DNA from 4 places in the Rummeliibacillus sp. G93 genome. Region 2 is predicted to be linked to each of the others. Evidence: riboswitches for the same ligand, from Rfam matches in the RefSeq annotation. Region 2 holds a riboswitch; each other region holds the start of a gene.
What was found. A riboswitch is a leader RNA that binds a small molecule or an ion and turns the genes downstream of it on or off. The one in region 2 is predicted to bind S-adenosylmethionine.
Positions count from the first base shown of each region.

Region 1: it holds a riboswitch for S-adenosylmethionine, as region 2 does, so the genes downstream of both, M2M59_RS08690 (5-methyltetrahydropteroyltriglutamate--homocysteine S-methyltransferase) here and M2M59_RS00935 (O-acetylhomoserine aminocarboxypropyltransferase/cysteine synthase family protein) in region 2, are expected to answer to the same signal.
Region 3: it holds a riboswitch for S-adenosylmethionine, as region 2 does, so the genes downstream of both, M2M59_RS08050 (methionine ABC transporter ATP-binding protein) here and M2M59_RS00935 (O-acetylhomoserine aminocarboxypropyltransferase/cysteine synthase family protein) in region 2, are expected to answer to the same signal.
Region 4: it holds a riboswitch for S-adenosylmethionine, as region 2 does, so the genes downstream of both, metK (methionine adenosyltransferase) here and M2M59_RS00935 (O-acetylhomoserine aminocarboxypropyltransferase/cysteine synthase family protein) in region 2, are expected to answer to the same signal.

Region 1 covers NZ_CP097314.1:1,748,013-1,756,042, forward strand. The annotation lists gene M2M59_RS08675 (reverse transcriptase-like protein) at 1-22, opposite strand, end outside; gene M2M59_RS08680 (NAD(P)H-dependent flavin oxidoreductase) at 134-1,099, opposite strand; gene M2M59_RS08685 (PH domain-containing protein) at 1,283-1,696, shown strand; gene M2M59_RS08690 (5-methyltetrahydropteroyltriglutamate--homocysteine S-methyltransferase) at 1,748-2,851, opposite strand; SAM riboswitch class I at 2,981-3,081, opposite strand; gene M2M59_RS08695 (nucleoside triphosphate pyrophosphohydrolase) at 3,175-3,510, opposite strand; gene M2M59_RS08700 (hypothetical protein) at 3,758-3,973, shown strand; gene M2M59_RS08705 (DUF5105 domain-containing protein) at 4,266-5,315, shown strand; gene M2M59_RS08710 (superoxide dismutase family protein) at 5,655-6,230, opposite strand; gene M2M59_RS08715 (flavodoxin family protein) at 6,386-6,949, shown strand; gene M2M59_RS08720 (ABC transporter permease) at 6,997-7,689, opposite strand; gene M2M59_RS08725 (osmoprotectant ABC transporter substrate-binding protein) at 7,695-8,030, opposite strand, start outside.
Region 2 covers NZ_CP097314.1:169,068-177,097, forward strand. The annotation lists gene M2M59_RS00915 (hypothetical protein) at 1-113, shown strand, start outside; gene M2M59_RS00920 (FAD-dependent oxidoreductase) at 188-1,756, opposite strand; gene M2M59_RS00925 (hypothetical protein) at 1,929-3,617, shown strand; gene nfsA (oxygen-insensitive NADPH nitroreductase) at 3,671-4,402, opposite strand; SAM riboswitch class I at 4,579-4,690, shown strand; gene M2M59_RS00935 (O-acetylhomoserine aminocarboxypropyltransferase/cysteine synthase family protein) at 4,799-6,094, shown strand; gene M2M59_RS00940 (homoserine dehydrogenase) at 6,331-7,317, shown strand; gene M2M59_RS00945 (histidine phosphatase family protein) at 7,635-8,030, opposite strand, start outside.
Region 3 covers NZ_CP097314.1:1,618,686-1,626,715, reverse strand. The annotation lists gene M2M59_RS08075 (ABC transporter ATP-binding protein) at 1-228, opposite strand, end outside; gene M2M59_RS08070 (DinB family protein) at 500-970, opposite strand; gene M2M59_RS08065 (M20 family metallopeptidase) at 1,129-2,331, opposite strand; gene M2M59_RS08060 (MetQ/NlpA family ABC transporter substrate-binding protein) at 2,377-3,219, opposite strand; gene M2M59_RS08055 (methionine ABC transporter permease) at 3,238-3,888, opposite strand; gene M2M59_RS08050 (methionine ABC transporter ATP-binding protein) at 3,878-4,909, opposite strand; SAM riboswitch class I at 5,006-5,108, opposite strand; SAM riboswitch class I at 5,252-5,352, opposite strand; gene M2M59_RS08045 (hypothetical protein) at 5,594-5,854, shown strand; gene M2M59_RS08040 (PA2928 family protein) at 5,986-7,311, opposite strand; partial or broken gene M2M59_RS08035 (Type 1 glutamine amidotransferase-like domain-containing protein) at 7,486-8,030, opposite strand, start outside.
Region 4 covers NZ_CP097314.1:2,255,385-2,263,414, reverse strand. The annotation lists gene M2M59_RS11255 (hypothetical protein) at 1-300, shown strand, start outside; gene pckA (phosphoenolpyruvate carboxykinase (ATP)) at 394-1,980, opposite strand; SAM riboswitch class I at 2,259-2,376, shown strand; gene metK (methionine adenosyltransferase) at 2,624-3,817, shown strand; gene M2M59_RS11240 (YiaA/YiaB family inner membrane protein) at 4,053-4,472, shown strand; gene M2M59_RS11235 (gamma carbonic anhydrase) at 4,517-5,041, opposite strand; gene M2M59_RS11230 (alpha/beta hydrolase) at 5,281-6,081, shown strand; gene M2M59_RS11225 (alanine/glycine:cation symporter family protein) at 6,390-7,886, shown strand; gene M2M59_RS11220 (isoprenylcysteine carboxyl methyltransferase family protein) at 7,905-8,030, opposite strand, start outside.

The DNA of each region.
Region 1 (8,030 bases), 1.6 Mb from region 2:
TCCATTCGATTGTAATTTTCATTGAAACCTCCGTCATTTTATCTTTTTAGCTTATTGTCACCAATATACAGATTAATTATGATATAGTAGCTCACCTAACACAAAAAGCCTCTAATAAAGAGGCTACAATAGGCTACTCGCCTAAAATTTGAGCTAATCGATTTTGCCCGTTTACTGCTGTTTCTATCACCTCGTCAAATAGTTGAGCGACAGACGGCACATGATCAATCAAACCAATTACTTGGCCAGCCCAACCAAAACCACTTTCTTGCTCGCCATCATAAATATATTTGCAATTCGCTTCACCACTAATCATATCTTTCAAATCTTCATAAGTTGCTCCGCTTTCTTCTTTTTGAAGTATTTTTTCTGTGAAAGGAGATTTAATGGTGCGGGCAGGAGCACCAAGTGACCGCTTGATTACGACAGTATCTGTTTCTTTTCCGTGAATAATCGCTTGCTTATACACTTCACTTGCATGGACGCATTCTTTAGTGGCGATAAAACGTGTACCCATTTCAATACCTTCAGCACCAAGCGAGAGGCCTGCAAGCAATCCTCTACCATCGCCAATACCGCCACTAGCAAGAACAGGAATAGATACGGATTCAACAACGCGCGGTACAAGAACTATTGTGCCAATATCTTCGCGTCCTAAATGGCCGCCACCTTCTTGACCAACTGCCATCAATATATCTGCTCCTAGTTCTTCCGCTTTCTGAGCTTGCCTTACTCCTGAAACCAAGACTAGAGTGCGAATATCTTCATTTTTAACGCGTTTTAACACTGGTGCTGGATTACCACCTGTAATAGAAATAGCAGGTACTTTCTCTTCAATTGCGGTTTCTAAAAGCTCTTCATATGCATTTTGATGTTTTGAAATAGCGAAGTTGACGCCAAAAGGACGATCTGTTAATGTGCGCACTTTTCGGATTTCATCTCGAAGCTTTTCCTTAGATCCCAAAGTAGCGGCTGTAATCTGTCCTAGCCCGCCAGCATTTGAAACCGCAGCGCATAAATCGGCGTAAGCCAAATAAGCAAGACCACCTTGGACAATGGGATACTTAATTCCAAGAATCTCTGTAACACGTGTTTTCAATTTGGACACCCCCATGTATTGTATATACCTTTCTTTCTATTAGTATAAGGGAATGCAAAGAATTTTCATATTATTGGAACTAAAATAGAATGAAATGCGGGTCTGCATTTGATAAAGTAATATAAAGAATTAATTTCCATATATGAATGTTTTAAAAATAAATTAGCGAAAGGATTTAACAAGATGTATTACCCATCTAAAAAAGATTTATGGCAATACCCTTTATATTGGGGTACAATCATTGCTTGTTTCGCACCTCTTGTTGCAGGAAGAGATTATGTAGTCCTTGTTTTTACTGTTCCGTTAGCAATTTTGCTCATATGGGGTTGGTTTTGTACAGGATATAAAGTTAATCAAAGCTACCTGATTATTCGAAATGGCCCCTTCAAAAAGAACGTTCCTATCAAAGAGATTAAAACAATTGCTAAAACCAAAAATTTGCTTGCTGCCCCTGCCCTTTCAATAGATCGATTGGAGATCATTTATGACGCAAACAATAAAATGGCACTTGTATCTCCAAAGGAGCAGCTGCAATTTTTAGCTACTTTAAAAAGTATTAACCCTAAAATTGAATTAGACTCCAAGCTAAATCAGTAAATCCTCTATGAATCAAAATAAGGAACAGCTTTACTAGCTGTTCCCACTCTCTTATCCCCAAATCTCTTTTGATATATCAACAATAAACTTTAATTTTGCCCATTGTTCTTCTTCCGTTAGAATATTACCATGATGGGTTGAAGCGAATCCACACTGTGGGCTGATACATAGCTGCTCGAGTGGTACAAATTGTGTTGCCTCTTCTACACGAGCTTTGATGTTTTCCTTGTCTTCCAACTCGCCGAATTTTGAAGTAAATACTCCCAGAACTACCTGCGGCCCGCCCTTTGGAATATAGGATAGTGGTGTGAAGTCGCCAGACCGATTGTCATCATATTCTAAGAAAAATCCGTCCACTTTTTCATTTACGAACAAAGTTGGAGCAATTTTAGCATAACTTCCTTCAAACGCCCATTTTGAACGATAATTCCCCCGGCATAAATGGGTAGTTACTATTAAATCTTCCGGTTTGCCTTCTAACACTCCATTTGCTACCCGAAGCGCAAGGTTAATCAATTCTTCACGTGAATATCCACTGTCGTTAAATGGGATATTCTCAGCATTCAGTCCCGCAATATAGACATCATCCAACTGCAAATAACGACAACCTGCTTCATAGAAGGCCTGGATTGCATCCCGGTAAGTTTGGATAATATCACTCGCATATTCCTCGATATCTGGATAGATGTCAAGGTTTCTTATGCCAGCATTGAATAATTGGTTTGGGCTAGGTATCGTTTGTTTTGGAATTGCCCGATCTCCTACAATTTCTTTGAACTCTAGAAAATCTTGAATATGCGGATGATTTGAGTTGAAAGAAATCTTTCCGTTATTACGAACATCATATTTTTCTGTTTCTTCTCCTTTAAATTTGAAGCCGTGTTCTGGGATATATCCTTCAACACCGTTTAAATGTTCAAGAAAATCTGTATGCCAAAATCTACGTCGAAACTCACCATCAGTTACTGCTTGTAAACCAACATCAATCTGTTTATCCACCGCTTTTTTGATCTCTTCCGTCTCAATCTGATGTAATTGTTCTGCGGATATGTTACCTTCTTGATAGTCCTTACGTGCTTGGTGAATGCTTTCTGGTCTTAATAAACTACCTACATGATCAGCTCTAAATGGTGCTTTTACTAACGTCTTTGTCATCAAAATCTCTCCCTTAGTTTCATTTAGTTAATTGACTAATTGACTCCAACTCTTCTATCCTCTAAATAGAAAAAACCCTCTTCTCAATGAATAAGAAGAGGGTTGGAATACCATACGAAAAAAACGCTCCTCTTATCTGCTAGCTTTACGCTACTGGAATTGGCACAGTACTTTAATAGTCCGCTGCCGAGGCTTCAAAGGGCCAGTCCCTCCACCTCTCTAGATAAGAAAATCAACATATTAAGTTTGTATAAATATATAATAACGCAATAAATAGAATTGTCAATGTTTTTTAAAAATTTTTAAATTTGATTTTAAATCAACTATATATTCTCCTCATCTTGCACCTCAACCAAATAAATACCTTTTGAAAAACGTCCACTTTTTTCAGCTTTAGCTAAACGTGATTCTTCCAATTCTTTCAATGAAATATTATAAACTTCTAATGCTGTATGTATAAGTTCCAAAAGGTCTGCCAATTCTTCCTTCATCTCTTCCTTATTTTTTGCTTCTTGTACTTCATAGGCTTCCTCTATGAATTTTTGCTTCATTTTCTGTAGTAACTCTTGTTCACTCAATTGTTCAACTATACATTTTTTCCCTTTTCCTTCGATGATTTGCGGGATAAAATCTCGGACTAATTTATTGTAAATTGGCAATTTGTACTCACCTACCTCTGAGTATTTTAGTATAAATAGAGTTTTTAGTACTGTTTCTTTTTTCTCTATTTTACACTATTTTATAAGAAAAACTAGAATTTAGAAGTAATACATTTTATCCTTTATAGGAAACCATCAGCTGATCACCACTATTACCGATTACACACAAAAATTGCCGAATTCTGTTTAAAAAATGGTTTAACTTTTTGAATTGAGGCTATATGTAAAGTAAGAAAGGATGATGAAAATGAAAGAAAATGACAAAGCCGAAAATTTAAAAGAAGGACCATTGGATACACCAGATGAAGTAAAGTCTGATAAAGAAAGTATCTACGACAAAGACCCTGAAATGCAAACGGTTGATCCCATCCCAATGGAGGAGTTAAATCAACAAGTTGAAGATGAAAAACACAACCATCATACAAAGGATACCTCTTCAAGTGAAGAGCGCTATCCTGGCTAGGCTAGTGCTTCTCTATTACTCACATACATCCGTGCAAGACATGTATAAGAGACTTTCATGAGAGTGAAAGTCTCTTTTCTCAAGGGGCGGAATACGAACAAATACATACGGCAACTAGAAGAATCCATACCCTTTCACTGCTTATTTATAAGCATTTCACAAAAATTTTGCAGTTGAATACCTTAGAATGATGATTCTATTGTGAAAGATTGGTTACCATTTGGTTCAGCAAATTAAAAAGAAAACGGAGGGGTTTCCTATTAACAGAAAGAATTTGTGGCTGCTAAGCCTATTGGCTATTCTTACCTTTGCCTTAGCGGCATGTGGAAGCAGCAAAAAAACAAACAAATCTGGAAGCGAAGCGAGTGATATTGCGTTTAAAGTTAATTCTGGAGAATATGTAACAATTACCAAGTATGATGAAACCGATGAAAAAACATATCTCAAATTAAATGTGACAGTCCAAAATAAATCTAAAAATGAAATCCCAGTAAATTCTTCAAACTTTAGTTTATATGGTAGCAAAGATGATGAAAAAATTGACTCTGTCTATGTAAATCCACCGGATGAAGAATCTTTTAAAGAACTATCAGGAAGTATCTCTCCTGAGAAAAAAGCGAGTGGTGACCTCTTTTACCCTGTCAATAAAGAAGAAAAGTATGAGCTTCATTATCAACCGCGCATTTATGATGACAAAGGTGAGAAACATAAAGAGTTAGTAGTATCAGTGGATCCGTCGAAGTATAAAAATGATTCAGAGAATGCCAAGAAAGCTGTAGCAGCTTATGTTGATCAAGTTTTCTTAAGCAATGACAATCCAGATTTTAAATCCTTACTCACAAATGATGTCTTAGCAGACAGCCAAAAGTTTGATGAAGAACTTGCCAATCAATTGAAGGAAGGCTTTGGTGAGTTTACACCATCCATGCGTTTAGAAAAAATGTTTATTGAAAAATACCGAAACGCTTTAAATAAAAAAATTGAGCCTACTTATAAAATTGCTTATGGTGATTCAAAACAGGCTAAAGTAAATGTTAGCTTTAAAAATTTCGACACATCAGATCTTTATAAACAATCTCGAAAAGTAAGCGAACAATTTGCTAAGAAAAACCAAAATAAATATAGCTATAAAGAATATAAAAAAGCACAAGAAGATGCTTTAAATTACACATTTAGCCGTATTGATCAAATTATGAACAATACGAGTTTGAAAGAAGATAGTCGTGAATATGCACTTATTTTAAAAGAAACAGATGGTAAATGGACAATTCAAAAGACAGACCAAGATATGAATAGCGAATACGATGATTTGCTTAAAGCATTCGTATTACAGACTTATTAAATAAAAGAACCGCTTGAATGATAAGATTCAAGCGGTTTTACTTTGGTTAAATAAATATTCTTCTGTACGCAGAAGCCATTACTGATTTTTTATAATGTTATTACCCATATTTCCTAGAAAAAGTTCTAATCCTTAACAGATAACACTAGATATAAGTAACTACACAATTTCTTCAACATCAAGACGCAACCAATTGACAGCTTATCATGGTCTCCATTGCTGAAGCAACATACTTAATCGTCTCTTACTTATTGAGAATAATGAGCGACAGCTTGGAGGTGGCTTTGTCGCTCTCTCGTCTGGTAGTCAATATGATATGGCGTTAGCTTTTTTAAGATGTTAATTATTTTTTTCAATTACTCCGCACGCAATTCGTGCGCCTGAATTACCGCTTGGATCAGTTTTATAGTCATCTGCTTTTTCGTGAATAACAAATGCACTTCCATCCTTATCAAACAATGTATTATGTGCTCCTTCTTTTAAAGTGAAGGCCTTTGTCGCAAAACCTACATCTACTGTTCCATCCTCTTCCACTTGTATATTTGGAAGATCGCCTAAATGATAACCTTTTGCGTTGTAGTATCCGTGAACTTTGTGAGTTGGATTAAAATGACTTCCTGCAGATTCGAATGTTGGTTTCTCACATATCCCTTTTTCATGAATATGGATCCCATGGTCTCCTGGTGGTAAACCCTGTAACTTCAAATCGATTTGTACGCCCTTTTCATTTTCTGTCAAATTTGCTTTCCCTAACTCTTTACCCTCTGTATTAAGAAACTTAGCCGTTGCGTGAATGGTTGTATTTTTTTCTCCACTTACTGGTTTTAAGTTGTCTACTTTTTGTTTGTTTGTCGAACACCCGGTTAGAATGAGAAGAGCGACTAACATAGGCCAAGTATTTTTTAATAATTTCATTTAAAACACTCCTTTCTCTCAGAGTGGCCAGCTAAGCCTATTTTTATTCGATATGTTTGTGATTCTTTCTTTTTGTTTACTTTTTGAAATTTCTAACAATTGAACACTTTATTAAGTTATAATAGAGAATAAGAACGATAGAAAGGAGAAATTGCATGAAAATTACTACCTTTATAGGAAGTTCTCGCGCTAATGGTAATACAGAAATTCTCACTGATATCGTAACAAAAAATGTAACTCACAGACGCATCTACTTAAAAGATATTATGATTGAACCTATCCATGATTTGAGACATGATATGAAAGGTTTTAGACCAGTTGCTGACGATTATGATCAAATCATTGAAGCCATCCTAGAAAGTGATGTATTGATTTTCTCTACACCTGTTTATTGGTATAGCATGACTGGATTAATGAAAAACATGATTGACCGCCTCAGCCAAGCCATCCGTGACGAGCGTTATCCAGAATTGAAGGAACACTTAAAGACTGTTAACGCAATTGTAGTAACAGTGGGTGGCGACATTCCACGCATTAAAGCATTGCCGCTTATCCAACAATTTAAATACACATTTGATTTTCTCTCCATTAACTTTTCTACTTACATTATCGGTCAAGGCAGAAGACCAGGTGACGTTGTGAAAGACGAACAAGCAGTTGCTGAAGCTTTGTTGTTAAACGAAAAGCTAAAATTGGAATCAAAATCAAACGCACATTAATAAAGAGGGATTGGCATAAGCCAATCCCTCTTTTAAAGCCGAAGTTTTTATTCTTGTAAAGACTGTAACTTAAGTTGATCTCCCTTACGTCTTCTCATTGGATCCATTCGCCTTTCCACAACACTTAGCAAAACATCAACTATTATTGCCATAAATGCGGTAGGAATAGCTCCTGCTAAAATGATGGCTGTTCCGTCAGTCGCATTTGTACCACGGATGATAATATCGCCAAGACCCCCTGCTCCAATAAATGCCCCTATAGCTGTAATTCCGATGGCAATGACTAAAGCAATACGAATTCCTGCAATAATTACCTTCAAGGATAGAGGTAATTCAATCATATAAAGCACTTGCAAACGCGTCATACCCATGCCTTTACCGGAATCAATTAAATTATTATCTATTGTTGTGATGCCTGTATATGTGTTTTTAATAATCGGTAATAAAGAATATAGAAATACGGCAACAATAACCGTTGTTTTCCCCAGCCCCATACCAAGCATAAGAATCGCAAGCAAAGCTAAGGCCGGGATAGTCTGGATTATGTTTGCTATTGTAATCAAAGGACTTGCGAGCTTTTTATATTTTGCTATTAGTATCCCAATCGGAATACCAAACAATGCCGCTAGCAGTACACCGTAAACAGATATTAAAAAGTGGGTCATAAACTGGGTTAACACATACATACCGTTTTCTTGAAAGTAATACATAAATTGCTCAAATGTATTCAACTTTGTCATATCCTTCATTGGCCATCTCCCCCTTTCTCATCAAAATAATTATGTTCTTCTAAGAATTTTTCGGCGACAACTGCTGGCTCGATTAAATTATTATCAGCTTCATAATTTAACTTTTGCATTTGTTTAGTCGAAATCTTTCCGATTAATTTTTCGATGGATTTTCTTACTTCTGGTTTTTTTTCTAGTAGCTCATTTGTTGCAAAAGGACTGGCATCATATGGAGGGAAAAAGTGTAAATCATCCTCCAAAATTACTAAATCATAACTTGCTATACGGCCATCTGTTGTATAGCCCAGCACAACGTCCATTTTTCCGGCTGAAACGGCATCATAGACAAGCCC
Region 2 (8,030 bases):
CAGCTTTAGGAATTACTTTTTTGATTTTGTTTGTTAGCACCTTTTCAATTTCATTTTATACATGGCAAAAGAATGTGTTGAGGGATATCGATAATGAAACAGAAAAGGGATAGCAAACAGCTATCCCTTGATTTTTAATTAACAAATTTCGTATGGAGATAAAACTCGTAGTTTGCGATTTTTTCTTTTAGTAACCTGAATTCTTCGAGGTGAAGTTATCAAATAAAGTATGGTCATCACGTGACAATGGTTTTTCAGCTGGCCCTTCAATTACTTCGCCGGTATAAGTGAATCTGGAACCATGGCAAGGGCAATCCCATGATCGTTGGCCATTGTTCCATTCAACCTCGCATCCTAAGTGAGTACAGGTTGTATCTACAATATGCAATTTTCCTTCTGTATCCCTATAAGCGCCTTTTCGTTGGCCGTTGATCGTGATAACGCCGCCTTCATCTTTCTTTATATCTTCTAACGATTTAGTAGTTATGCCAAATTTCCCTTTCATAAACTGCCCAGCAACATTTACATTTTGAGCTAAGAGATTTTTTAAGCTTGGATTTGCATAAAATCGTGATGGAGAATATAAGTCCTGATACTTACTTCCTTTATTTACAATGACATCACGGAATAGAAGGGCAGCAGCTGTTCCGTTCGTCATTCCCCACTTTCTAAAACCTGTGGCAATTAATATATTAGGATCATTGCTTGTGAGATTACCGATATAAGGCAACTTATCTAGTGTTATTAAGTCCTGAGCAGTCCATCGGTAGACGATACTTTCAAGCCCAAGAGCATGTTCCGTAAAGTCTTCTAATGCTTTGTAGCGTTCTAGTATGTCCCCGCCTTGACCGGTTTTATGGTCCTCACCAAGAACAAGCACGTATTCCTCGTCGTTAATGGTTGCTGAGCGCAGAGAACGTGATGGCATCTCAGCGCTAATATACATACCGCCCGGATATTTGTTCTTTACTTTTGTAGCAAGTACATACGAGCTACTTGCATGCATTCTTGCTGAGTAGAGTCCCATGCCCTCATAAAAAGGGAAGTGGGTGCAAATAAGCACATGTTTAGCTGTAATGCTATGATTCTCGCGGGTTAAAACCTTTGGCTGTTCCTTTGTCTCTATGTTGACAGCTGTTGTATTTTCAAAGATTTGGCCGCCTTTTTCTGTAATGTGTTGTAGAAGATGTGCCAAGTACTTTAATGGATGAAATTGTGCCTGGTCTTTCATTACAATCCCGTTCTGTATATCGATATTAAAAGGAATGCTATTCACCAATTCGCCATTGATGCCAAGCTTTTCATAAGCCTCAGCTTCTTTCTTTACTTTCATTGCATATTCTTCCGTGACCGCATAAACGTAGGCATCCTGTTTAGAGAAATCACAATCAATGCGATGCTCACTAATTGTATTTTCGATGAAATGCAGTGCTTCTGCATTTGCTTCATAATAAAGCTTTGCCTTACTCTCACCGATATTCCTGATAAATTCATCATAAATTAAACCATGCTGAGCTGAGATTTTTGCAGTTGTATTCCCTGTGGTTCCATTGAGCACATGGTCTGCCTCGATTATAGCAACCTTTAAACCTTCGTTAACTAATAGAAAAGCAGAAGTAAGCCCGGCGATACCACCACCTACTATAACGACATCAACATTAATGTCTTCTTCTAAACGCGGAAATGTGGGCAACTTTACAGAGTCTATCCAATAAGATTGAGTGTTTTCTGGAAGCTTTCCATATTTTTCTGGCATTATTTATCCTCCAATTACCTTTTTTAAAATAATTCCCGAATTGGAGGATAATTATACCAATCTAGTTGAACTATTTAATGATGCTGGAACTCCATATCCTCAAGCATATAAATTCTTTGAAACTTTCATTCATCCCAACCGTATTTATAGGATAAGAAAGGATGAGTAATACATGACACTAACTCTTACGATGTCAGCGTTGATCGGTTTGATCGCAATGGTTTTGGTAACGCCGCTTGCAAGTAAGACAGCAGAGGGCGATCGTAAAACATCGTTTAAATTAAAATTTGGCTTATTTATTTTTATTGTAGGAACATTAATCTCGAGCATTGTCTTCTATGTAACTAAAATAGATCAAAATTGGTCTATAATTTGGCCTGTTATTTTAGTTCTTGCTATCATTGGTCTTTTATTATCTACAGGCATGGAACGTAAAATAAAAGGTTTAATCGCTTTTGCTAGTTTAATTTATTTTGGTTATCTTTTAGCTGCTCCCGTTTTTAACGCCAATCAAAAATTTGAGTCGGCGGATATGGATCACAAAGTGGAAATGAAAGCGTTTGATGACACGAAAACACCTGCAAGTGTTCCACCAAAATTCGCACGAAATAAGATGAAGAAGGCCTTCAGCCAAGTGCCAAATCCTAGCTATTATGAATTAGGAGATTTGCAGATCCAAAAAGTAGCGGGCGAATATGTTTATATTGCACCCGTTGAGTTTTCTGACTTTTTCAAATGGATGAAGGGGAAAGTTTCGCCAGGGTATCTCATCATGAGTGCAACCGATTCATCTAACAATCCAAAGTTCGTTAAATCAGAAATGGTTTATACAGCTTCTGGCTATTTTAACAATAATGTCGAACGCCATATGAGACTTGCTAATCCAAAAGAAATTTTTTATGGCGATCCACAATTGGAAGTAGACGATGACGGCAAGCCATATTATATCAGAACGTATGGAAAATTCATTTCTGCGCGTAATGGCTTTGATCCAAAGGGCATTGTTATGGTAGATGTAAAAACAGGCGCTTCTAAAACGTATACATTAGATAAAATACCTGCCTTTATTGACGGAGCGATCTCTCCCGAAGCAGTAAGCCGACAAAATGAATATTTCGGCAAATATGTGCATGGTTTTTGGAATAGTCTAGTCGGCAAGAAAGATGTGAAATTGCCATCAGATGAAGGGACAGAAGCGAATGTCAGCCCTGTCTTTGATGAGAATGGAACAATGTTTTACTTCACTGATTTTAGAAGTCCGAAAAAAGGCGTAGATTCTATGCTTGGCTACTCTTTAACAGACGCGCGTACAGGTCATGCAACGTACTATACAGGCAATAAAGAAGAATCCTATATGGATTCGCAGGGTGCTATTCAAATCATTGAAAAAAAATTCATCGAGAAAAAATGGCGTGCTTCTATGCCGATTATCTACAATTTTTACGGTGAAGCTAGCTGGCTTGTGCCAGTATTAGATTCCAATGGCTTCCTACAAAATTACTCGATTGTGTCTGCAGCAAGGCCTGAACTTTCAGTATCTGCTGCAACTCCAAATGAAGCACTACGGCAATATAAAACAATTATCTCCCGAATTGGCAACAGTTCGCTAAAAGGAACATCTGCAGCAGAAGAAAAAGAAACTCAAGGAAAAGTAGTCCGCGTTTATAAAGAAAAGAATGGGGATTTCACAACTGTTTCCTTCTTGCTAGATAATAAAGAAAATTATATTGTGAGTTCAGAAGTGGCTCCTCTCGCAGTCTATCTGAAAGAAGGCGACACGGTGAAGCTGAAATATGTGAATTCAAGCGAAGTCTTTTTACCAGTAAAAGAAATGGTTATAGAGGGAATCGAAGAAAAATAATTAAAAAAGCTCTATAAGGCAGGCAAAAGCCAAAAACCTTATAGAGCGTTTTTCTATTTCCAAGTAAATCCTTTGGATGCAAGGAAGTCTTTGATAAATGGACGACGCTGTTCCACTAAGAAATCAGCCATTTGTTTTGTCCAATTCGACATTTTTTGATTCGATGAACGATGTTGGTAGTATTCTTCTAATGTCGCATCATATTCATCAAGTAATGTATCGTATTTTTCTTCATCATAACTATTTTCATGTAGCACGGCATCCAGTGGAAGTCTTGGTTTTGTTTCATTTCTTTTCGTCGGTTTTCCGATCGTCATGGCGAACATAGGAAAAACGTGTTCAGGCAGATTGAATAATTCACTGATATCAGCTGGGTTATTGCGTGCACCGCCAATATAACAAATGCCGTATCCTTCTGATTCAGCAGCAATAACAAAGTTTTGTGCAAATAGTGCTACGTCGGCTACGCCTGCAAGAAGGTTTTCAGCAGAATCAGCCACAATTTCTACACCTTGCTTTTTGCCGGCAGCCTCCAAACGCTTGAAGTCAACGCAGAATAAGAAAGAAGCACCCGCTGTTTTGAATTGGAACTCATTGTTAGAGAGCTCGCCTAATTTTTTCTTTTTGTCGGCATCAGTTACCCAGATGACACTGTATGCTTGGATGAAATGTGAGGTAGCAGCCATTTGTGCTGTTTCAATTAAATCTCGTACAACCTCTCTTGGTATCTCTTCACCTGTATATTTTCGAACTGATGAATGGCTACGCAATAAATCTTTAACCATCTGTAGAACAACTCCTATTTTGTGGATTTCTCTAATTAACTATAGGAGAAATTGTAGGAAATGACTAGCGAAACGAATCCGCTTGTATGTAATATTTAGAAATATCAAAAAATAGTATTGACTTTTTAAAATGCAATACCTATACTTACAACAACAAGATGGAACAGAATAAATTACCTTTATCAAGAGTGGCGGAGGGAAAGGCCCTGCGATGCCCGGCAACCAGTAAGTTATCTTACATGGTGCTAATTCCTACAGATTCTTTATTGCGAATCTGACAGATAAGGGGAGGAAAATGCTAATGACCCTCTTCTTATGTGAAGAAGGGTTTTTCTTTTGGAAAAATCCTTGCCACACCTCAGCTTTCCATCTCAAACTATATTAGGGGGAATTAGAATGACAGAATTTCGTAAAGAGACTTTAGCAGTACGTGGTGGCCAAACGCCTGATCCTACAACTGGTGCAATTGGGGTGCCAATATACCGAACAACAGCCTATAGATTTAATGATACAGAGCATGCACGGAAATTATTCGCCTTGGAAGAGCCAGGCAATATTTATTCTCGAATCATGAATCCAACTGTTGATGTCTTTGAAAAACGAGTAGCCTTGCTTGAAGGTGGAACAGCAGCGGTTGCTCTATCATCAGGCATGGCGGCCATTTCATTTTCTATTTTAAATATAGCGCGTGCTGGTGATCATATAGTTTCAGCTGCGAGTGTGTATGGAGGAACGTACAATTTATTTGCTAATACTTTGCCGCGATACGGAATCAATACTACATTTGTAGATGAACGGAAGCTTGAAGATTTTGAAGGGGCAATCCAAAAAAATACAAAAGCGATTTATGTTGAAACGATTGGTAATCCTAGTCTTTCAGTAGCAGATATCGAAAGTATTGCGGATATTGCCCATCGACACGAAATCCCTCTAATCATCGACAATACATTTGCCTCACCGATTGGATGTAGTCCTATTGAATATGGCGCTGATATTGTGATTCACTCTGCGACTAAGTGGATTGGCGGGCACGGTACAACAATCGCTGGCGTGGTGGTGGATGCAGGCAAGTTTGATTGGACACGAGGCAAATTCCCTGACTATACAGAAAGAGATGAATCCTATCATGGCATCCGCTATGGCATTGATGTGAGTAATGCAGCTTTCGCTACACGCCTGCGCGTACAATTGCTGCGCGACTTTGGGCCAACGCTTAGCCCAGATGCTGCCTTCCAACTATTGCAAGGTCTTGAAACACTGCATCTTCGTGTGCCTTATCATAATGAAAATGCTAGAAAGGTAGCTGAATACTTACGTCAGCATCCTCAGGTGGAATGGGTAGGATACAATGGCTTCTCTGATAGTGAATTCGCTCCTCTTGCTAAAAAGTATCTAAAGAATGGCTATGGCTCTGTTCTTACATTTGGAATTAAAGGAGGCAGAGATGCTGGACGCGAATTTATCGACAATGTCGAATTGTTCTGTCACGTGGCAAATGTAGGAGATGCCCGCTCATTGATTATTCATCCGGCCTCAACAACTCATCAACAATTAAACAGTGAAGAGTTGAAAAAATCAGGCGTGCAAGAGGAATTAATTCGCTTATCTATTGGGTTAGAAGCAATCGATGATATCATCTCTGCACTAGAAGAAGCATTCACAAAGGTAAGCCCAAAAGTTGCAGCAAAATAATTTGTTAATGAGTTTCGCTTCGCCTCAGGGAAGTAGCAGCATTTCCTAAAAAATTTTTTAAATAAATAAAGAAAAGAGTGATGGATTGTCTTTTCACTCTTTTCATTTTGATTTAAATGAACACTCCAGGTACACACATGTCTTTTGTAGGAGGATTTATCTTGTAAACATACTCTGTGTAAGCTAAAATCATCAGTATGTAGATTAATTCAGTATAAGACAATGGAGGCGGTTTTTTGAAAAAGGTAAAGGTTGCTATATTAGGTTTTGGTACAGTTGGCCAGGGGGTCTATCGCATATTAACAGAAAAGCGCAGTCAATTGAAACAGATGCTAGATGTCGACCTAGAAGTAGCAAAAGTCCTCGTCAGCAATCCGAATAAGCCACGTCCTCATGCTGCTAAAGAGATGCTGACAAATCAAATAGAGGAAATCCTGGATATTTCGAATCTTGATGTTGTTTTCGAAGCAATTGTAGGAGAGGAACCTGCATATCAATACCTTGACCGCCTTATTGAAAAGGGATGCAACGTTATCACCGCTAATAAAGTGATGTTTTCTAAGCATGGCAAATCACTTCAGGAAAAAGCAGCGAAACATGGAGTGCAGGTAGGTTTTGAGGCAACAGTTGCAGGCGGCGTTCCTGTTATAAAAACGATGCAAAATCTGCTTCGTGTCAATGAGGTACAGCGCATTCAAGGTATATTAAATGGAACATCCAATTACATATTGACCCAAATGCGTGCAAGAGGAATGGCATTTGAGGATGCTTTAGAAGATGCACAGAAATTAGGCTACGCTGAAGCAGATCCTTATAACGATATATCAGGCCAAGATGCTTTTCGAAAACTAATGATCCTCAGTGAACTAGCATTTAAAGAGCAGCCAGATTGGAAGGATGTAAAAGTACAAGGTATTAATGAAATCACATCCCAACAAGTAAAAGAAGCAACTGAAAAAGGCATGCGCTACCGACATATTGCACTAGTCCAAAAAAATTATAAAACAGGCGAGGTGCATGCGACAGTTAGACCTGAGCTCATAGATCAGAGTCACCCTCTCTATTCAATTGAGGAAGTAAACAACGCTGTTGCCATTGAGGCGGATCTGCTAGGCACCGTAACACTTGTAGGCCCAGGAGCGGGAATGCTTCCGACTGCGAGCGCGATGGTGGAAGATTATGGCGATATGCTGACAAAAACTAAAACTGTTATTTCAATTTAACTCAATTAAAAGATATTTATCATAATATTGGTTTAAAAAGAAAGGATAGATGAACAGGAGTGTGGGCCTGTATACATCTATCCTTTTGCATTATATAACTTTTCTTCTTAGTCTTTTAGGTTGAAGAGTAGTTTTTCATGGCTTTACACTTCATACTTTTATCGTCTACTTAATCGGCATATCTTTCCATGAATAAACTGGTATTGTCGCAATCCATAACGTATCTTTCATGAAATGAAAAAAATTCCAGAATAAATTGATATAGAGTTCAGGAGCAATTGTGTTAATAACAATAACGCCAATTAAATAAAAAAGAATTAATATCTATCCCAAATTCTTTCTACGTTTCTTAATACTTTTCCGTCAAAATTCAATTTATATATATCTGGCATATCAAGATTCTGCCAAAAAGAAAAATTATACTGTCTGTCAAAGAAATTCATGATTAGCACCATGATATTTCCATGTGTTCCTATCACTACATTTTTATCTTTATAGTTGTCTAATATTTTAAATGTAGCTTCAATACCCCTTTTTTGAGCCACAACGTTAGACTCTCCACCTTCCCATGAAAAGTTGTAGTCTTCCCATACTTTTGCTATTGCAAAAGCAAAATCATTTGAAGGGACTGTAGTTAAAGTCCGTTCTTTAAAACCTTCTATAATTCCTACATCTGTATGTATGTATTCTGCTATGCCCTCTACGGTTTGAAC
Region 3 (8,030 bases), 1.4 Mb from region 2:
CTTCATGGTTACAATATTTTGACCAGCTATGATTACTTCACCTGAAGAGGGAGTATCAATAGTAGAAAATATATTAAGTAATGTAGATTTCCCTGCACCTGAAGGACCCATGATACCAATAAATTCACCTTCATTTATTTTAAAGTCAATATCCTCCAATGCTTTATATTGATTTCCTTTTGTCCCATACACTTTTTGAACATTTTTTGCGGATAAGATGGTTTTCATTGAAATGTCCTCCTTTAATGACTACATTTCAGATTATATTGGACCGACCTTACACTGTTTTAATCTAAACCTTACATAAACCTTAAATATAGAGAAATCATCAAGAATGAAGTTAAAAAGTTATGATTTCAAATGTAGTTTCGTAGAAACTCATTGTAAAATATCATAATGTTTCTTGTCGTTGATTTTTGATTATTTTAATATAGACTAACGAGGTATATAAATTTAAAATATAACGATAAATAAAAAGAGATGGCTGAATGCCCATCCCTTATTTTTTGTGTAAGATTTCTTTTATTTGATTGAAGTGATGCTGATCATGTTCTGCAAGACCTTCAAAGTAGTCGTATAAATTTAGCGTTGTTTGTCCAATAGTTATCTCTTCTTTCCAACGAATATCTGGAATTCCCTCTATTTTTTGAAGAAGTTCACTTCTTACTAAAATAAAGTCGGTTATAATTACCTTTTTTTCTTGTTCTCTAGCATTATGAGCAGATGTAGCATTTAATGTTTTTACATCAGGCCCTATTGGAAGTTCCTGAACTGAAAATAGGTAAGGTAAACGGTTATTTATGATAAATTCATCCCAAGGAATTAAATGTCCAATGATTTCAGCTACAGTCCATTTCCCTTCTTCTATTTTCCTCCTCCATTGCTCTTCTCTTAAATTATTCAATGATCGCACAAATTCTATAGCATATTGATGATGTTTAATTATCTTATTTCGTCCATTTATATTCATATAATCGTCTCTCTTCTTATATTATTTACTATGTAAGGTTCCAAACAAATAGAGTGGTTTTCCAAATGAATTAGCTATAGTTTATCATCCTTAATAATTATTTTCTTTATCAAGATAAAATAAAGCCCCTCAGCTAATTGCTGAGAGGTTTTATAGTTTTATTCTGCTTCGTCTGCTTTTTTCTGGTTAAATTCAGTTTTGATCGCATCTAACAAGTCAGGTTCAGTTATTAAGCGCAAAGCAGTAAGAGCAAGTGCTTTAGCACCTTTAATTAACGCTTCATCACCCTTTTCAGATTTTGCAGCTTCTCTAAATGCAATCGTGTGAGGTACAAGATCATCTGGACCAATTTTAATATATGGATGTATAGTAGGGACTACCTGGCTGATATTACCTGCATCTGTAGAGCCGATTCCATCACGTCCGCCAGCAACCTTCTCCCCTAACTCTTCTATTATGTCTTTAAACACTGCATTGAATGTATCATTAAGCAACAGATTATCTACTTCATTTTGGAAGGCAATAATATTAAGTTTTGCCCCAGTTGCGAGTGCTGCTCCTTCAGCGATAGCTTTTACTCGTTTGGTTACTTCGTTCAAACCTTTTCTTGTTGCTGCTCGAATGAAGAATCTAGCTTTTGCATATTCAGGCACAATATTCGGTGCATCCCCACCATGTGTAATAATTCCGTGAATACGAACATCACTTGTCACATGTTGGCGTAGGGCATTAATGCCATTAAACAATTGAATAACAGCATCCAGTGCATTGATACCTTTTTCAGGGGTTGCTGCTGCATGCGCCGCTGCACCGATAAACTCGAAATCGAGCGGATCTACTGCAAGCGATGGCGATGTTAGATTGGTTACACCTTGAGGATGTATCATCATTGCCGCATCAATTCCTTCTACTAATCCGTGTTTCACAAAGCTACCTTTCGCGCTTCCATTTGGTCCTCCCTCTTCTGCAGGTGTACCAAAGACAACCGCTTCTCCACCAACCTCATCCACCACTTTGCTTAAACTAATAGCAGCAGCAACACTCATGGTTCCAATAATATTATGCCCGCATGCATGACCGATTCCAGGAAGAGCATCATATTCAGCTAAAAAAGCAATTGATGGACCTGGTTTAGTAGATTTATAACGAGCAACAAATGCTGTTTTGTGACCAGCCACATCTCTCTCTACTGCAAAACCTTCTTCTTGGAGAAGGTTTGTTAATTCTTCAGAAGCAAAAAATTCCTCATTTCCGATCTCTGGATTATTATGAATCCTGTGGCTTGTTTCAATATACCTTCCTTGATTAACATCCACATTTGCTGTTATTGCCTCACTTAAATGTGTAAGTACTTGTGTCATATTAATTCCTCCTCATATTTTATTAAACTTTTAGCAACAATCTTTTTACCAACCTATTTTCTTCAATGGTACAAATGTTGGGATCAGTGTGCCGCCATATTCTTTATTGATGAATTTCGCTGTATCTTCCTCTTGGTATAACTCTGCAATTCGTTTTAAGGTTTTGTTGTTTTTATCTTTGTCATTCACTGCGATAATGTTCAGATAATCAATTGCTGTCTCGCTCTCATGGAAAATTGAATCTTTGATTGGATTAAGACTTGCATCTCGGGCAATACCGTTATTAATAACGCCTGCATCCACATCTTCTAATGCTCTCGGTATTTGAGCAGGAGCAGTAGGAATAAGTTCAATATTTTTAGGGTTTTCAATGACACTATCTTTAATAGAGCCTAAGCCATCATAACCATCTACTAATTTTATAAGGCCAGCCTCCTGCAGTAATAATAGGGCTCTCCCTTGATTTGAAACATCATTTGGCAAAGCAATCTTTGCACCTTTTTTGATATCTTTAATGTCCTTCAATTTGTTTGAGTAAACAGCCATAGGTGCTAAACATGTTGTAGCAATTGGAACAAGTTTAAGATTATGTTCTTTAATAAATTGGTCAAAATAAGCAACAGTTTGGAATGAATTGGCATCCAACTCACCATCTGCTAACGCTGTATTTGGAAGTACGTAATCATTAAAAGATACAAGCTTAATTTTGATTCCTTCTTTAGCTGCTTTTTTCGCTACATAATCCCAAATTTGCGTATCTGTCCCCGTAATGCCGATTTTATATGTTTTTGATTTTCCATCTGCCTCCTTACCGCTGGATTCGCTTGAACAGGCTGCCGTAAAAATAACTAGTGACAGCACCAGAATGGATAGTAAACATTTTTTCATTTTAATTTCCTCCTTAGATTAACCTCTTCTTATTTTTTTCGATAAAATGTTGCCAAATGACTGTAGCCCCTGAACCAAAACAATTAGTATGGCTACGGTAATTAGCATGGTGGTCGTATCAAAACGTTGATAGCCGAACGTTATGGCTAAGTCGCCAATACCACCGCCGCCTACGGTTCCTGCCATAGCCGATGCTCCAATCAGACCAATTGTCGCGATGGTAAAATTCACAATAAGTGAACTAAGAGCCTCAGGCAGTAAAAACCTGAAAATTGTCTGAAATGGAGTAGCCCCCATAGCATCTGCCGCCTCTAAAACACCTTTATCAACCTCTAGTAGCGAGCTTTCAACTAATCGAGCAATGTAAGGGCCTGCGTAGAAGACTAGTGGAACAATAGCTGCAGATGTTCCAATAGATGTTCCGACAATGAGCCGGGTAACTGGGATGATGGCTACGAGCAAAATAATAAAGGGCACAGATCGGAAAACATTGATCACTGCATTTAAAACCGTGAATACTGGAAGGTTCTCAATGATCTGTCCTTTACGAGTGACAAATAACAGGATGCCTAGCGGAAGGCCGATAATGATTGAAAAGATAAATGAAAAACCAACCATTTGAATAGTTTGAATGAGCGCTTCAATGATTTGTTCAGAATTAACTAGCATGTGCTACCACTTCCTTGTAAAGAATTTGTTGAGCTTGCATATATGATAATGCTCGTTTCACTTCCGTATCGGCTCCTTGGATTTCAACAATCAGTTTGCCAAAAGGAATACCTTGCAGTTCGGTAATATTGCCGAATAGCACATTGATTTCCACATCGAGAATTTTAGATAACTGTGATAAAAAAGGACTTCCTGTAGACTCGCCGACAAACGTAATATGGAAAATATGATTTAGTGCTTGCTTGCGTTCCATCATATTGAGTATTGATGGTGGAATTTGATCATGCATTACGGTACTAACAAAGTTTTGAGCAGTGTTAGTTTTCGGTGCGGAAAAGATATCAAATACTGTTCCTTCTTCTATCACTTTCCCCGCTTCCATCACTGCCACTCTGTCGCATATTTCTCGAATGACAGCCATTTCATGCGTGATCATTAAAATCGTAATCCCATACTCTTTGTTAATCTTCTTCAAGAGTTCCAATATGGAACCAGTTGTCTGTGGATCTAGAGCAGAGGTCGCTTCATCACAAAGTAGAATTGAAGGCTGTGTTGCTAAAGCGCGCGCTATGCCTACGCGTTGTTTCTGGCCGCCGGATAGTTGATCAGGATAGACTTGAGCTTTGTCACCTAAACCAACGAATTCAAGTAATTCTGAAACCCTTTGTTTGATTTGATCCTTAGGAACTTTACTTAAAATGAGCGGCATGGCTACATTTGCATATACTGTTTTGGAATTGAGCAAATTAAAGTGTTGAAATACCATACCAATGCTTTTCTTTACTTCGCGAATTCGCTTTTTGCTAATGGTTGTTAAGTCATGACCGTCTACTATGACTTTTCCGGAAGTAGGTTTTTCTAGTGAATTTACACAACGAATTAAGGAGCTTTTTCCTGCACCACTGAAGCCGACTACGCCAAATATTTCACCTTTATTAACTTTTAAATTAATCGAATTTAATGCACGTATCTCCTTTCCTCCGCTGTTATACACTTTAGAAACATTTTGGAATTCTATCATCCGTTCAATCTCCTTCCGATTTTTTCAACAAAAAAGTCCTTCTCCATGGAAGAAGAAGGACAGTAAGACATATGACTTCATATGTACGGTAACGTCTTCTTATCTTCCAAGCTTAATCGCTTGCTGGAATTGGCACGGTGCAAAAATGTCCGCTGCCGAGGTTTCAAAGGGCCAGTCCCTCCACCTCTCTTGATAAGGGCAATATTTAATTAAGTATAAGTGGTACATCTGCTAAACTGTGTTTTTAATTCCCCCTTTCAAATTAATTTTGCCATAAAAAAATCCTTCTCCATGGAAGAAGAAGGACACAAAGACATATGGCTTCATATGTACAAATACGTGTTCTTATCTTCCAAGCTTAATCGCTTGCTGGAATTGGCACGGTGCATATGTCCGTTGCCGAAGCTTCACAGGGCCAGTCCCTCCGCTTCTCTGGATAAGAAAAATGATTATTTGATTGATTTTTACTATACATGGTCATTTTTGAATAGTCAATATAAAATAATATTTTAAAAGATTTTTATTTTTCTTATTGATGTTTCTTTTATTATTTACATAGACTAACGAGGTTTATATATTTATTATTTTTATCTATTTTCAATGATTATTTCTCTAATAATCATTATATATTTTAGAAAATTTTGATAAAGTGTTATTACCCATATTTTACAAAGGAGTAATTCTATGAAAAAAATACTGACTGTTTTTTTGCTTGTAAGCTTTGTATTTCTTCTTAACTTTCTTATTTTAGGTCCTACTCGTACCTTGCTACCTTATTGGACTTCTTTCTTTATCATTTGTTTAGTCATTACCTTATTTAATTTCTTCCGATCAATGAATAAAAATTTTACAGTAACATTTATTTTTATGGGTGTTGCATTGGGTTGTTTAGGTTTATGTTTATTTTCTTTTTTGATTACTAGTGGATATGAAATTTACAAATAAAAGAGGAAAAATACTCTTTCCAATTTAAAAGCCGATGAAATTTTACAGCTAAGTAGAATTTCATCGGCTTTTATAGATAGTTTATAGTAAACAAAGTACAAGAAAGAGACTTTAGTAGTTTCGTTTATTAATTATTTTCCAAGCTTATAATCATACTGATACACTACTTTCCCTGTTTCGTTGTTGATTTTATATTGATAACGTCCCGTCCAAGCATAGACAAACTTTGTGTCAGCGAATACTTCTAATGAAGTGGTGGCATTCTCAAGTGGAGCATCTAAAAGTTGCTCCCAAATCAAGTCTTGTTTTGTAAGATCAAGTAAGGCTAAGGTCTGCCGATTATCGTTGCGCTTTTTCTGATAAACAATGAGCTGCTTTTCAACAGGCTTACTTTCAACTAGCCTTACGCCCATTAGCTCGGGGTAAAGTTTTTTTATTTTCTCGCTTCGTTTTTCAACACCTGCTACACTCTCATCCCATCCTACTGGTAAAGTACGTATTTTATCAGCATAACTCGGATCTTCTTTTATTTCGTTCGTAGCTAAATTTAACTTAAAATAACGACCATCTAAGCCGTAAAGATAGACTTTATTTAGACCTTTAATAGAATAGTCAGTATACATGTAGCTTAAATTATCTTCTAATACAGGGAATTTATTCAGAAAGTCTTTTTCGTCTGCTTGCTTTTTCCCTGTTTTTGGATCTATAAAATAAAGGGTTTTCTTTTTATTATTTAACACCAACAGTCCCTCGCTAGTCTCTCCTACTAAGTATTCTTGCCAAGTAGAGATCCTACTCCACAGCTTTTTACCAGTATGAAGATCAATAGCACTCATTAAGAAACCTTTAAAGTTGGTGGTTATTCCATTTTCTGTTCCATTGGGTGTAGTTTTACTTATTTTAACGACCGATATTGGCTTTTCTTTTAAATCGAAGAGTACAACAGGTGATTCTAGTTCAATTCTTTTGGGTGCGAAAAGTCCATTAAACCCCCATAACAGGCATGAAAAAACGAAAAACACCGTTATTAAAAACGAGCTGAATTTCAAGAACATTTTACCTAAGGTTTGTTCTTTTTTCTTCAATTGATAAATTTGGCGAGGTATAAAAATAAATAATGATAGGATAACTAAGGCAGCAATCACTGTTAACAGAATGTAATCAGACCGCCAACCTGTTGGTATCCAATTGGCTAGATAATTTGGCTGCAGGAACTTGAGTAAGGCCGAACCAAGTAGAAAATTAAAGAACAGTACAATAATTAATTTTTTAAAAATCTTAATTATTGAAAAAGGCTCAGTTTCTTCGTTTCTCTTCTTCGCTACTATATAAATCATCTTGATAGGCAAATATAATAAACGGAGGTAGAGTAAGATTAGAGCCGTATTATGTATTATATTAGAATTAAAGTTTAGCAGCATTAGCCACTTTTCAAAAAAATTTGTTATTATATCCATTTTTCAATCCTTTTAATTAATATTTTACTTAATTATATCATTCTCTTCCTATTTCTCACAGTTTTCACATGTCCAAGGCTCATGATCACCTAACCATCTCTAGCCTATTTTAAGATGAGGAACATTAGAAAACTTTCCTCACAAAAATCGTTCAGTAATTAAATAAGGTGACACCTAAGAATTGCCTAAATACAATGTATCTATCTCAATTTGAGTAGCTCCATTATCCATGTACTTAACATAGTATGCCTTTGCATTTGGTCTTGAACTAACAGAAGAAGATAATATTTCATTTTTAAAGTGAAGTGCCACTCCGTCATCAACTGCATAACCTTCTTTTATTTTCCCTTCCGAAACTAATTGTTTATATGAAGGCTTTCTTTTATTCTCACCGTCAAAATGGGGACAGTTACTTCCCTTTAAGAGCCCTAAACAATCCAACTTATACAAAGGAGCATTCAATGGGTCAGTTAATCCTTCTTCGAACCAACAAATTGAACCAGCACTTAATCCTGTTAGTATAATCCCTTTTTTATAAGCCTTTTTCAAAACGTTATCTAAACCCCATTCTTTCCATAAAACTAGCATATTTTTGGTATTGCCACCGCCTACATAGATTATATCTTGCTCCAGAACGTATCTTTCTAGGTCAGTAAATTCCGGCTCAAATAATGACAAATGAGAAGGCTGACAAGGTAGAGTCTTAAATGCCTTATAAA
Region 4 (8,030 bases), 1.2 Mb from region 2:
CAAGAACTGGAACAATTCAGTTTTAGTTCACAGGATGAAGGCTTAGTAAAAATTCAGCGTGTCACCTTAAATGATAAAATAAGAGATTATTTTATTCACCACTCAGCCGATTCAAAAGAACAGTTAAAATGGTTTTCTATTCTGTTCCATGATGATCATGGAATAGAAGGCATAGAAATAAGAAATTATGCAGAAGAGATTTTCTTTAATCAACTAACGAGAGAAGATGCCGAACCTATTCTTGAGATGTTTAAGAAATACGATACAGAAGCAGAATTTTTTCCAGATGACACAGATTAAAAAACCAAAAATCCCCGGCTAGCCTTTTGGCCTGTCGGGGATTTTTTTGCGATTTGGATTTACTTATAGGTTGTAAGCGATAAGTTGTAGCAATTAAACGATTGGCGCGCCTTTTTCAGAAATATCTTTTGAAATGACGCCGAATTTTTTAAAGTTTTCATGGAACATGCCAGCAAGTTCTTTAGCTTTTTGATCATAAGCATCTTTATCCGCCCATGCATTACGCGGATTTAAAACTTCTGTTGGCACGCCTTCGATTTGTGTAGGCATAGATAGACCAAAGAATGGATCTTGCTCTGTGAATACATTGTCTAGCTTGCCGTCGATTGCAGCGCGAACCATTGTACGAGTATAAGAAAGTTTCATACGGCTGCCTTCACCATAGCTGCCGCCAGTCCAGCCTGTATTAACTAAGAATACATTAGCTTCATGAGCATCGATTTTCTCACCCAACATTTCTGCGTATACAGAAGCATGTAGTGGGAAGAATGGAGCGCCAAAGCATGTAGAGAATACTGGTTCTGGTTCTACGACACCGCGTTCTGTTCCAGGAATTTTGGAAGTGAAGCCAGATAAGAAATGATACATCGCTTGCTCTTTCGTTAATTTACTGATTGGAGGCAATACGCCAAACGCATCAGCTGTTAAGAAAATAATTGTTTTAGGGTGACCACCAACAGATGGACTTGCAATATTTTCGATATTTTGGATTGGGTATGCAGCACGTGTATTTTGAGTTAATGTAGTATCATCATAGTCAGGTATGCGTGTTTCTGGATCGATTGTTACATTCTCAAGCACTGTGCCAAATTTGATAGCATTATAGATTTCTGGTTCTTTTTCAGCAGAAAGGTTGACTGTTTTCGCGTAGCAGCCTCCTTCTATATTGAATACTCCATTGTCTGACCAGCCGTGCTCATCATCACCAATTAATTTGCGATTGCTGTCAGCAGATAAAGTCGTTTTACCTGTACCGGATAGGCCGAAGAATAATGCTACATCGCCTGATTCACCAACATTTGCAGAGCAGTGCATAGACAGAATACCTTGTTGTGGTAATAGGTAATTCATAATGCCGAAGATTGATTTTTTCATTTCGCCAGCATATTCTGTGCCGCCGATTAAAATAATGCGTTTTTCTAGAGATACGAGAATGAATGTTTCAGAAGATGTTCCGTCTACTGCTGGATCAGCTTTAAAGGTAGGAGCAGAAACAATAGTGAAATCTGCTTCATGTTCTTCTAATTCTTCAGCTGTAGGGCGGATGAATAATTGATGTGCAAATAAATTATGCCATGCGAATTCGTTCACAACACGAATGCCAAGACGGGATGAAGGGTCAGCACCCGCAAATCCTTTGAAAACAAAAATTTCTTCTTTTTCTTTTAAATAGTCTACTACTTTCGTATATAATGAATCGAAAACTTCTGAAGAAATAGGTTGATTGATTTTACCCCAATCAATTTTGTCTTTAGAGGATTCTTCTTCTACCATAAATTTATCTTTAGGAGAACGTCCTGTATATTTGCCAGTTACTGCGCGAACAGCACCATCTACCGTTAAGATTGCCTCTCCACGTGAAGTTGCTTTTTCCACTAATTGTGGAACTGAAAGCTGTTCTAAAATATTGCGCCCTTGTAATAAATCATTCAGTTCATTCGCAATTTCTACTGAATTCATCTGTGTACGTACCATCCTTTTTATATTATTACCCTTGCTAAGTGGGTGAGTATTAATCTTTTCGAGAATTAGTATAACACATTAAGCGTATTAGTCTATACTAATAACTCGTTATTTTTTAAAAGTTTTCTATATAAATTAATTCATTAATTTACTTTACGAAAACGCTTAACTACATCACACAACAAAATTCATCAAAAATCAACTTTTTTCTTTATTTTTTATCGAAAATTTGACTTTCTTGTTCAATTCGCTTACTATATGCTATAGAACGGATACTCTTATCCCGAGCTGGTGGAGGGTCAGGCCCTAAGAAACCCGGCAACCTGCATTTTATCAAGTGTTAAATGCGCTGGTGCTAATCTGATGCAAGGAATATTCCTTGAACGATAAGAGTGAAAGGTGCTTACGAAACATATCCTTTCCTCATTGTGCGAATGAGCGAAAGGTTTTTTTGTGTAAAAATTGAGGCAAATTGATTTTGTTTCATATTAATATATAGCATGTATGTAAGGGCACTTTCTATATCCTCGTGTTTAAAAAGCAGCTAAAGCTTGGCGTTTAATCCATTTAAACGGACATGGGTAATGAGTACCGTATCACTTTCGAGAGGATCTCGTTGATTTAGGAGGAAACCAACCAAATGACTAACAGAAGATTATTTACTTCAGAAAGCGTAACAGAAGGACATCCAGATAAAATTTGTGACCAAATTTCGGATGCCATTTTAGATGCCATTATTGCAAAAGACCCGAATGCGCGAGTTGCATGTGAAACAACTGTCACAACAGGCCTTGTCCTTGTTGCAGGAGAAGTGACGACTTCAACATATGTTGACATCAAAGGAATTGTAAGAGATACAGTAGCTGAAATTGGTTACACACGCGGTAAATACGGTTTCGATGCAGAAAACCTAGCAGTACTTGTAGCAATTGGTGAACAATCACCGGATATTGCACAAGGTGTAGACCAAGCACTGGAAGCTCGTGAAGGCAAAATGTCAGATGCAGATATCGAAGCAATTGGTGCAGGGGACCAAGGGTTGATGTTCGGCTATGCTTGCAATGAAACACCTGAGTTAATGCCGCTTCCAATCAGCTTAGCTCACAAATTGGCACGCCGTTTAACAGAGGTTCGCAAGACAGGTCAACTTGCATACTTGCGTCCGGATGGAAAAACACAAGTAACAATTGAGTATGATGAAAACAACCATCCAGTACGTGTGGATACAATTGTTATCTCAACTCAACATGATGAAGATGTAACATTAGAACAAATTCAACAAGATCTTAAATCAACAGTAATCAATAATGTAGTGCCAGCTGAATTACTGGATGAAAACACAAAATACTTCATTAACCCAACAGGCCGCTTTGTAATTGGTGGACCAAAAGGGGATGCAGGTCTTACAGGACGCAAAATCATCGTTGACACATACGGTGGGTATGCGCGTCATGGCGGCGGTGCATTCTCAGGGAAAGATGCAACAAAAGTAGACCGATCTGGAGCATATGCAGCTCGTTATGTAGCTAAAAATATTGTAGCTGCAGGCTTAGCAGAGCGCGCAGAAGTTCAGTTAGCTTATGCAATCGGAGTAGCTCAGCCAGTTTCTATTTCTGTAGATACTTTTGGTACAGGAAAGGTCACAGAAAGCAAATTAGTAGAAGCCGTTCGTGAGACATTTGATTTGCGTCCTGCAGGCATTATCAAAATGCTTGATCTTCGCCGTCCAATCTATAAACAAACAGCGGCTTACGGACACTTCGGTCGTGTTGATTTAAATGTACCTTGGGAAAATACAGATAAAGCTGAAGAATTGAAAGCTAAATTTAAATAAATAGAGTTTCTTGCTATGGAGGTTTTTCCTCCTAAGCGATAAGCTGATTCTTATGAGAACCCTGTCACATTTGTGATAGGGTTTTTGGTTTTTATTCTCCATTAATCTTGATAGGTTGTGAACAAACTATTCTTTAAAAATAAAATGAAGGCAAAGTAAAAGCTTGATACATTTTCGGTTCATAACCTTTTCTCTCTTTGAATAAGTTAATAAGAAGTTCAAGGAGGAGAGATGGTTGAAAACAAATGAATTCTTTTTTCTCACATGGGCTGCTTTTTTAACCGGCTTTGGTTTTGTCTTAGTTGCGATTTGGAATACAGATTGGCAACTTGTTGAGCGAGGATTCTATACTATTTTGTTGGGGTGGATTACTTTTTCTGCTTTTTCACTTGTAAAGACAATTCGCGATCGGCATGACGGAATTAAAGTAACAAAAGAATATTTGCTCCTTTGTTATTTATCAACGATTGCTTCATTTGGAATAGGGATGATAAGTGTTTGGAATACAGACTGGGACCTTGTCGAAAAGGGATATTATTGGCTAGGGATTATTTTTGTCTTATACACCTCTTTCGCGCTATCAAAGGAAATACGTGACAGACAATATGGTAAGTCACTCAAAGGCAATGGCAATGGAGAGGAACAAGAAGAATAAAAAGTAAAAAGATGGCCTCCCTTTTGAGAGAAGCCATCTTTTTATTATCTTTCTGAATTTTGTTGGACAGATTTATAGAACTGGCCCTTTTCATGATATTCGTTGATAATGCGGACCATGTCTTTTTTATCTTCATCAGTTAATTCCCGTACTACTTTAGCTGGTCGGCCGAAAGCCATTGTATTCGGAGGTATTACTTTTCCTTGTGTCACAAGGCTCCCTGCCCCGATGAATGCTCCCTCGCCAATTTCTGCGCCGTCTAAAACAATTGATGCCATACCAATAAGCGCACCTTTTTTTACATGGCAGCTATGTAGTGTCACTTGATGACCGATTGTTACCTCATCTTCTAGGACAAGCGGTCTGCCAGGACTTTGGTGTAAACAGCACAAGTCTTGTACGTTCACTTTACTTCCAATAATAGTAGGGGACACATCACCTCTAATCACTGTATTATAAAATACAGATGAGTCTGGTCCAATTGTGACATCCCCAGTGATAACGACATGATCTCCTATGAAAACAGAGGGATCGATATTTGGTTTTTTGTTGTGATAAGGGTAAATCATCGAAAATTCGCCTCATTTCAAGCTATGATGTTATTAATATCGTAACAAATGGTAGATTGGAAGGAAACTGAAATCTGTAAAATACGTTAAAATAGAGTGATACGACAATCAGTGAATTTTATCTTCTCTGATTGTTACCTAAACCTATCAGGTATTGAAGGTCAAAATATAGAAGTATATCATTCTAATTTTTGGTAGCCGTTAATACGAGAAAAGTGAGAATTGAGGAGCGGAATAGAATGTGGAAATGGGAAGCAGAGGGACAAGCGAAAGCTGTTGTTGTTTTTATACATAGTGCATATGAACATCATCGGAGATATCCTTGGCTTATTGAAAAGCTACGTGTATCTGGCATGCATGTTATCACAGGTGATTTGCCTGGTCATGGCGAAGTGAGCCGGAAAAAGAAAGCGCATGATGAAGGGTTTAAAGAGTACCTAAAGTTCATTCGACAAATGATGGAGGTTGCTATAAATTATAATTTACCAATCTTTATAATGGGGCATGGCCTTGGCGCAAGCCTTGCAATGGAATTAATACAAATACGGAAATACGAATGTGCAGGCATGATACTAACATCTCCTTGGCTGCATCTTACACATCAGCCATCAAAATTTTCTAATGCTCTTTCAGGTATTAGCAAACTAACAGGGAATTTAAAGATACAGCATGATATACCAATCAAAAATCTTTCGCGCAGTTACGAATTTTATAAAGAACAAAAGGACGATCCCTACTATTTTTCAGGCATTACAGTGGGATGGTATAAAGAACTGCAGCAGTTTATGAAAGCATTGTGGACAAAGAGAGAAACAATTCCGGATATCCCAGTCTTGCTGATGAATGGGGGCAGTGACAAAATTGTATCTCCAGCCTATAGTAAAAAATGGCTTTCTCAACAAGAAACGTCTGAATTCCAATATAAAGAGTGGAAATCTTGCTATCACGATCTTTATCAAGAACCAGAACGGGAAGATATCTATCAATATATGGAATCCTTTATGTTTAATGCTTTACGCAATATCGGTTATATTATCTAATTTAAATTAAATGGAAGTGTGTTTTTAAGAGGTAAAATTCTTTTGTGCCGTAGCAAAAGAAATATATATCTGGGCATATGCTTTAATTTTGCATATGTCTTTTTTTCGTCACATATTCAGATTCTAGGCGGCATATCATGAGTAAATCTTACTACTAAAGAGTTGAGGAGGAGTCGAAATGAAATAGCAAAACAAGTTATGTATTTATAAGGTAAGAAAATAAAAAAGATTATTTCGAAAATTTTGTTTGCAATCTATCAATATTTAAAATATATTGAATTATAAGAAAACTATAAAGGGGTTTTTTTATGGGGGATTTTGTTGCAGCAATAAATGACATTTTGTGGGGGCCGTGGATGATTTACGGCATATTGGTTGTTGGATTAGTCTTTTCAATCATTATGAAGTTTCCACAGGTAAGATTTATTAAAGACATGGTTTTATTAATGTTCAAAGGGGAAAAATCGGAAAAGGGGATTTCTTCCTTTCAGGCATTATCTATTGCCTTATCAGGACGTGTAGGTACCGGTAATATTGCAGGTACAGCTACTGCCATTGCATTCGGTGGTCCTGGTGCTGTATTTTGGATGTGGATGATTGCTTTTATTGGAGCGGCTACTGCATATGTAGAGTCAACACTAGCACAAATTTATAAAGAAGAACGAGATGATCAATATCGTGGCGGTCCTGCTTACTATATTGAAAAGGGAACAGGGAAAAAATGGGCTGGTATTATTTTTGCCATTGCAGCATTGATGGCGATGGCCGTCCTAATGCCTGGTGTTCAGACAAACGCTATTTCAGATGCTATGCATAATGCTTTTGGTGTTAGCCAGTGGATAACTGGATTGATTGTAACTGTTCTATTAGCAGTTATTGTTATCGGTGGAGTTAAAGCAATTGCGACTGTAGCACAATATGTAGTGCCATTCATGGCTATTTTGTATATGATTATGGCTGTTGTTATTATTGGTATGCATATTGGTGAAATTCCACATGTATTAAAGCTTATCTTTGAAAACGCTTTCGGATTTGATTCTGCTTTTGGTGGTATGCTTGGAGCGGCGATTGCATGGGGAGTAAAACGTGGCGTCTTCTCTAATGAGGCTGGCCAAGGTACAGGAGCTCATGCGGCAGCTGCTGCGGAAGTTTCTCATCCGGCTAAACAAGGCCTTGTTCAAGCTGCTTCTGTTTATATCGATACATTATTGGTTTGTTCTGCTACAGCATTTATGGTTTTATTTTCTGGTACCTTTAATGTATTCGATGAAGCTAAAAAGAAATTTATCTTCTTAGGAGACTTCGGCTCAGGCACTATCGCTGATCAAGTATCCGCAGGTTCTGCCTATACGCAATTTGCGGTAGACCAATCATTCCCTGGGTTCGGCTCAGGCTTTGTAGCAATAGCCTTGTTCTTCTTTGCTTTTACTACTACCATGGCCTATTACTATATTGCTGAGACAAATATTGCGTACTTATTTAAAGGGAAAACTCAAGTCATCGCAATGTGGATTACACGTATTGTGTATTTAGCAGCCAACTTCTATGGCTCATACAAAGCGTCAACACTAGCATGGGCTCTTGGAGATGTCGGCCTTGGATTGATGGTTTGGATTAATGTGATTGGTATCCTGATTGTTGCGAAGCCGGCCATTAGGGCATTGAAAGATTATGAAAGACAGAAGAAAGAAGGCAAAGATCCAGTGTTTGATCCTACTCCTTTAGGAATAAAAGATGCAGATTTCTGGGTTGAATATAATAAAGAGAAGAATGCAAAAGACAATAAAAAACGAGAAGCCATTTAGGCTTCTCGTTTTTCTCGTTTAATATTGTTCCTGGTTTTTATAAATGCTATTCAGCGCACGCTCTTCTTCAGGAATCCGTATATACATCATCAACATGTTTAATAGGGTGAAGAAAATAGCCGTTACATATGCTTGGAATATCAA